One region of the Paenibacillus sp. JT31N11 genome, then DNA from elsewhere that is predicted to be linked to it. Evidence: riboswitches for the same ligand, from Rfam matches in the RefSeq annotation. Region 1 holds a riboswitch; each other region holds the start of a gene.
What was found. Region 1 has a riboswitch for ZMP and ZTP ahead of rpiB (ribose 5-phosphate isomerase B). Riboswitches for the same ligand answer to the same signal wherever they lie in the genome.
Positions count from the first base shown of each region.

Region 2: linked by a shared signal. The riboswitch ahead of AC0YNV_RS23940 (DJ-1/PfpI family protein) and the one ahead of rpiB (ribose 5-phosphate isomerase B) in region 1 are both predicted to bind ZMP and ZTP.
Region 3: linked by a shared signal. The riboswitch ahead of AC0YNV_RS22805 (bifunctional 5,10-methylenetetrahydrofolate dehydrogenase/5,10-methenyltetrahydrofolate cyclohydrolase) and the one ahead of rpiB (ribose 5-phosphate isomerase B) in region 1 are both predicted to bind ZMP and ZTP.

Region 1 is NZ_JBWDNQ010000005.1:311,615-313,872, reverse strand. It holds gene AC0YNV_RS20005 (TIGR01440 family protein) at 1-451, opposite strand, end outside; gene rpiB (ribose 5-phosphate isomerase B) at 559-1,026, opposite strand; ZMP/ZTP riboswitch at 1,158-1,240, opposite strand; gene AC0YNV_RS19995 (low molecular weight protein arginine phosphatase) at 1,328-1,909, opposite strand; gene AC0YNV_RS19990 (manganese efflux pump MntP) at 1,939-2,258, opposite strand, start outside.
Region 2 is NZ_JBWDNQ010000007.1:297,251-299,508, reverse strand. It holds gene AC0YNV_RS23945 (NIPSNAP family protein) at 1-300, opposite strand, end outside; gene AC0YNV_RS23940 (DJ-1/PfpI family protein) at 449-997, opposite strand; ZMP/ZTP riboswitch at 1,065-1,144, opposite strand; gene AC0YNV_RS23935 (MFS transporter) at 1,237-2,258, opposite strand, start outside.
Region 3 is NZ_JBWDNQ010000007.1:20,963-23,220, forward strand. It holds gene AC0YNV_RS22800 (cyclodeaminase/cyclohydrolase family protein) at 1-434, opposite strand, end outside; gene AC0YNV_RS22805 (bifunctional 5,10-methylenetetrahydrofolate dehydrogenase/5,10-methenyltetrahydrofolate cyclohydrolase) at 431-1,297, opposite strand; ZMP/ZTP riboswitch at 1,380-1,519, opposite strand; gene AC0YNV_RS22810 (MarR family winged helix-turn-helix transcriptional regulator) at 1,698-2,141, shown strand.

The DNA of each region.
Region 1 (2,258 bases):
CAACACGCCGCAGATGCATGCCGATGAACGTATCGCCAATATCCAGTCCGGCATGCGCCTGCACCGACTCCGTCAGGCAGGGATCGGACAGCTTCCGATAGGCGTAGGAAGCCATCGAACCGCCGGCTTTCGGCACGGGAATGGCTCCTACAATCTCCAGGCCATACCGCTCTGCGATATCCCTCTCCATCACAAGCGCCCGATTCAAATGCTCGCAGCACTGATAGACGGGGTGAAAGCCGATGTCACGGCGGGCCGCCTCAACGCCTTCGTAAACCGCTTTGGCTGTCTCCAGCGTGCCTGATGTGCCAATCCGCTGACCGATGATTTCGCTTGTGCTTGCGCCAATTACCAGAAGCTGTCCGCTTCGAAGCTGAGCGGCATGCGCCAGCTCACGGACAACAGCTTCAACATCACCTGCAATCGTATCCAGCTTCAGTTCCCGGTTCATCACCTGACACTCCTTCGATTCGGATCTTCCGCTTGCTGCTAAGTATGGTGCTTCCCTCTGAAAAACAATCCCGGAACGGCAGCTTGCGCCGGAAGGCAAAAACGGATTCAAATAACGGTTGAGGGAGAAGACGCATTTTCTTCAAGCTTCATGACCTTGCCGATCCTGCCAACATGACGCTGCTCCCCTGAGAACGGGGTTTCCAGCCAGATTCGGACGATCTCCTGGGCAAGCCCGGGTCCGATGACGCGTTCTCCCATTGCCAGCACATTCGTATCATTATGCTCACGGGTTGCCTTGGCCGAGAAGGTATCGTGCACAAGTGCGCATCGGATGCCGGCCGTTTTATTGGCCGCAATTGACATGCCGATTCCTGTGCCGCAGACAAGAATTCCGCGTTCCGCCTTCCCGCTTGTTACTCTTTCGCAGACAGGAAGCGCATAATCAGGGTAGTCCACGGATTGCTCGCAATCGCAGCCGACATCTTCGATTTCATGACCGAGCGACCGTATGAAGGAAGCGAGCTCCTCCTTGAGGCGGTAACCGCCGTGATCGGCGCCGATGGCGATTTTCATAACATATAATCCTCCCGGTTTGACCGCCTTGGATGGCGAAAAATGTCGATGAATCATGTTACTAGTATACCTGAAATCATGCTGAAATCGCCTGGAAGACGAAAAAAGAGCATGACATGCTTTCGCACGCTGCTCTTTGCCCAGGCGACCGGCCGTATGATCTGATGCTCCACCGTGGTTTGATCCACTTTAGTCGCCAGTTACATCAGAAACCGTCTTAGTTGTTTTTATCATAACGTATTGCCTGTTGAAAATCAATCATCGAACGTCAGGGGCTGATGCGGATATTTTGTAAACGATCTTATCGGGAAGGGCCAAGCTTATCCAGCAGCTTCCTCAATGCATCCTCGATTTCGTCGGCGCTGCGCTTATACATCTCCATCGACCCGCCAAAGGGGTCGGCTATGTCAAAATCGGGAATCCGCTTCTCAAGCTCAAGCAGGCGGTCGCGCTCGGCACTGGTCATCTGTTGGCCAAGCGCCTGCTTCATCTGCCATTCCGTGTAAAGCCCCTCCAGCTCCGAAATATCGGCCAGCACCTTCTCGTCGCAGCCGACGAATTCCTTGAGCGTGTAAGTTTTATCCACCGCTTGCGGGAAGCGCTGCAGCAAATTGCGTTTATGGCTTGTCGTCATGGTCAAAATCAGATCCGCCCAAACGACTGAACCGCCATCAAGCGCTTTGGAGCCGCCAGTACATGAAACCTCCCTTTGACGCAGCACGCCTACAGCATTCGAAGAAACAGGAAGTCCATCCACCGTGGACACACCTGCCGAGCGTACCTCCAGCTGCCTGCCCTGCTTTCTCGCAAGCTCCTTAAGAATGGCCTCCGCCATCGGGGAACGGCATGTATTGCCGGTGCAAACGAACAAAATCCGTTTCATAGCACTCGCACTCCTTTTCCTCCATTTATTCAAAATAAAACAAGCAGCCCGAACGTGAACAAAATAACACCGCCTAGCGCTTCCCCGTACTCGCCCATGCTTGAACTGACCCGCCGTCCGATGAGCAGTCCAACCGTGGACATGATTCCGCCGAAGAAGCCGAACAGAAGCACCGTGACCAGCACATCCGCCGCAAACATGCCCAGTGAAATGCCTACGGAAAATGAATCAATGCTCACGCTGAGCGCAAACAGCAGCATCCCCCAAACCGTGCTGTGATCAAGGGATTCCACGGATTCGCCCCGCAGGGAGCTGTAAATCATGTGGCCGCCCAAGAGCAGCAGCAGCA
Region 2 (2,258 bases), on a different contig from region 1:
CGCACGCTGCATGAAGACTTTTTCCACTTGTTCGACAATCGGCCCGTCCGCTTCCGACTTCTGTTTCACTTCCAGCCATTCCGGATCCTGGCCGAATACATCCCACTGGCGGTTCCGCTCGTCCATATCGTTGTATTCCATGATGTAATACAGCTTGGAGTGTCCTTCCTGATCGACCCAGAAGTCATAAACCTTCATTCCAAGGCGTTTGAAAATTCCAAGGGTGTGGTTGGCGAAACGGGCATTCATGGCTTCCATCTTCCCGGCATGAACGGAATAGATACGCAGTTCGTACAGCAAGTTAATATCCTCCCTAGGTAAAATGATTGCTTTCCTGTTAGATCCTGCCCGCTGTGAAGACGCTGCCAACAGGGGGCATATCTGATATATTCCCGCATTTTGCGGTCAAAAGCAATGGCCGCTGCGGATATTCCGGCTATTCCGTCTGCTATTCACTCATCCGGCCGGGGCGATAATAGGGATAATCCATTTTTTCCTGAACCTGCCGGGCGACCTCCGGAGTGCTTAATGAATCGACGAGGAACAAGCCAAGATCAAGGGATGCGGAGACGCCGCCGCCCGTGAACACATTGCCATCCCTGACAACGCGGGACTTTACGACCTCTGAGCAATAAGGGGCAAGCAGGTCATATGCAGAAGGGTTCGTCGTAGCCCGTTTATCAGTCAAGAAACCAGACGCCTTAATCTCCACATCGCGTGCAGTTTTCACCCACGAGACAAAATCGGGGTCATGCCTAAGCTGCCTTGTAGAAAATCCGCCGGGGATAAAAATCAGATCATATCCGGAGAGATCCGGATAGACATGCGGGATTTTTATGGTTAATCCCCGATCATCCGTGATTTCCGCCTTCGTCGAACAAAAATCCCATGACACCGCTTCTTTGACTCCCAAAATGCCCAACCAGGTTACAGCTTCGTAAAAACCGCTAAAATCCAGCGTCGTCATTCCGTCAAATAAAATAAATGCCATCTTCATTCCCGTACACCGGCCTCTCGTTTGTCTGGTATAAAACAAAAAAAGCACCCGATCTGAAGAGAATCAAGTACTTTGCCCAGGCGTACGGCTGTTTGTCGGTGCGCTCCCTCATGGTTATCCATGTTTACGCCAGTAACGCACCGTTTCATGCTAGTGTTATAATCTTACATTCTTCTGCTGGAAAGTTCAAGGAGATAAAAGGAGATAAATCTCCGCCTGGTTTGTTTAGCCTTCAGCCTTCATCCTTCACTGCTATAGCCCTGTGCCTCCAGGTTCTTGCGGCTGGTTTTCATGATGAACATGTACATGAGAGCAAAACCCGCCACGCCCAGCAAAGCCGTCCCGGCGCTTATCCGGTACATCGCATGCGCGCCAAGATTCTGGAATATCCAGCCCCCGGTGACGCCCGCTACGATCCCGGACAGCCCTCCCCAGCTGAGGGCGTATACCGCTTGACCCGAGGCCCGGTATTCCTTCGGAACGAGCAGGGCGGTCAATTGCGTGCCTACATAATAATAACCTGCAAAAGTAAGACAGTGCAGGGCCTGAATGAAGATGATCTGATAAGGGGTTTCCGCCACCGACATCAGAAACCAGCGCAGCGCGTAAAGCAGACTGACAACGGCCAGACAGAAAATCATCGTTCGTTGACTTTTGCGCAAATACCGGTCAAATAGCAGGTAAACCGGAATCTCGAAGATGGATGACAGAAAAGCGGACCAGCCGATCAGAGAGTTTTTGCCTCCCAGATCGGAGATATAGATCGAAACAAATGTGTTGTTCATGGAGTTTGGAATCGAAATGAGAACGCCGATGACAAGGAACATGATAAACGGTTTGTTGGCCCATATTTGACCATAACCGACCGGGGCTCCTTTACGGCTGCCCGTTTTGCCTCCGCGGGGCAGCTTCAAGGCCAGGGCGATGGAGATGAGCATCATCACCCCGTACACGATCCACAGCTGATGAATGCCAAGTCGCTCGATGACCGGTCCTGTCGCCACCGCCATAACGGCCCACCCGAGGGAACCCCACAGACGGAAGCTGCCGAACTTAAGGCCTGTCTTGTCGGCCACATCGAGATTGAGGCTGTTGCTTTGCGAGAACAACGGGCTCTGGAAGAAAAAATAGAGCAGCATGAACGTAAAGATAAGATAGCCCGCGTTCAGAGAAAAGACGATCTGCATGACCACGGCATTGCCGATCAGCAGCATGAGCAGAACGCGCCTGGCATTCTCCAGCCGGTCGCTCCAATATCCCC
Region 3 (2,258 bases), on a different contig from region 1:
ATGACATTGCGGTTCACTTTCATAACCGCATCATGCAGCAGCAGCAGCAGCTCATGACACAGCACCATTAAGCCTAATGGCACCTCGGCCGCGCGGACAGCAGCTCCGCTGAGGGCCTTTTTGCGCAGCTCCCGCTCCTCTTCAGATGTCCTTGGCAGAGCCAGAACGCGCATAAACTCCCCGAAGCTCTCTATATCCTGCAGCATGACCGCCTCGCATGCCGATACAGCCCCCGTCATTTGTCCGGTTATGAAACTCATATCCGCCTGTACATCTTCATACTTGTTTCCTGTCGTCAGCCGGGTTACCATCGAGCCCATGGACGCACCAAGCGCCGCGGCTAGGGCAGCCACGCTTCCTCCTCCTGGAGTAGGAGAAGCGGAGCCCGCTTTCTCCAAAAAAGCATGGATCGATTGCTTCCATGAATCGCTCATATGTGCAGCCTCCCCACATCCTGCTGCAGCTTTAATGCATGCAGGACATTCTCGAATAATATCGTCGTGGTCAATGTGCCCACACCCCCAGGGACCGGTGAAGAAGCCGCTACATGATCGGCCGTTTCCAGAGCGGCATCACCGGCAATTCCACTGCCATCTTGCCTGACATTGATGCCTGCGTCAATGAGAGTCAGCCCGGTATGAACCATCTCCGGGGTAATCAGGTTCAATCGGCCCGCAGCCGTGACCAGCACGTCCGCAGCCTTGATCATTCGAGCCAGATCAGCCGTACGGGAATGGCACACGGTCACAGTTGCGTTCAGGTGCAGCAGCATTTGCATCAGAGGCCGGCCTACCGTCTCCCCCCTGCCGACAACGACAACATGCTTGCCGCTTAGCGGGATTCCCGCAGCCTCAATCAATCGGATGCAGGACTGCGGGGTAGCCGGCCGCAGACCGGGTTCATTCATCATGCAGGCAAGCTTATTGGCCGGGGTAATACCGTCAATATCCTTCAGCGGATCCAGCGCAGCCGCAAGCCGGCTGGAATCCAATCCCGCTGGCAGCGGAAGCTCGATCAGGATGCCGTGAATGCTGTCATCCCCATTCAACCGCTGAATCTCCCGGAGCAATTCAGCCTCCGTGACGTTCTGCTCGAAAGTCAGAAGCTCGAAGCCAATATCCAGCTTCCCGGCAAGCCGCCCCTTGGCGTTGGCATAGGCTGCCGAGGCCGGGTCTCCATTTACCATCAGGACCGCAATTGCCGGTGCAATCCCTGCTTCCTTCCATTCCTGAACCTGTGTCTTGATGAGCCCGCCTGCCTCATCAGCGAGCGGTTTTGCCTTCAACAGCTTGGCCATGATCGAATGCCTCCCTCATGCAATAGGTAAACAAAAAAAAGCATCTGAAAGGACCCGTGCTCTTAAGCACATCTTCCTTCAAATACTTTGCCCAGGCGTACGGCTATGACAGAGCGGCCGCTGCACCCCAATTAACTGATAGCGGAGGTCAGCATGGATACGCTCATTCAGTCGCTTGCTTCCTCGTGGTTAATCCACGCTGCGCCAGTTGCACGCGACCCTTATTCCAATGCTGTCATTATAGCAGAAACAAGGTCCAGAAGAAACGGCTATTGACGTCCTCTGGAGGATATATTGGCATTCCCCCGACTGTAACGGAATGCAGCCGCTTGACAACGTCGTCGAATTGATTTATCTTTAAATTAAGATATTTAATATAAAAGAAAATGAGGTGAGCAGCGTGAGTCAACCTCCGGATACTTCTTTACAGCTATTCGTTACTTTATCACGGGCGAATCAATGGGTTAGCGCACATATACAGCAGGATATTCGCAAATACGGGTTGAACCCCACTGAATTTGGTGTGCTGGAGCTGCTGTATCATAAGGGAGAGCAGCCTCTGCAGCAGATTGGCGAGAAAATATTGATGACAAGCGGCAATATTACCTACGTCATCGACAAGCTGACGGCCAAAGGATTAGCGCGGCGCAAGGCATGTCCTACGGACAGGAGAGTAATTTTCGCAGAGCTTACGGAGCAGGGGACCGAGCTGCTTGAGCGGATTTTTCCAGAGCATACCGTGGCGATTCAGAAGGCGGTAGCCGGTCTCACGGCTGAAGAGCAGACACAGGCCATTCAACTGCTTAAGAAGCTGGGCCTTGCAGCCCAGGCAAGCTTCATCTAGTTAGCTGCTTGCATTCAGAGCTACAGAGAAGCTGCGCATGCGGAACGTCTTCAGAATATTCGAGGGGGATGAGCGTGTTCACCGCTTGTCACTTGTCTAAAAATCCGTTGCAGACTG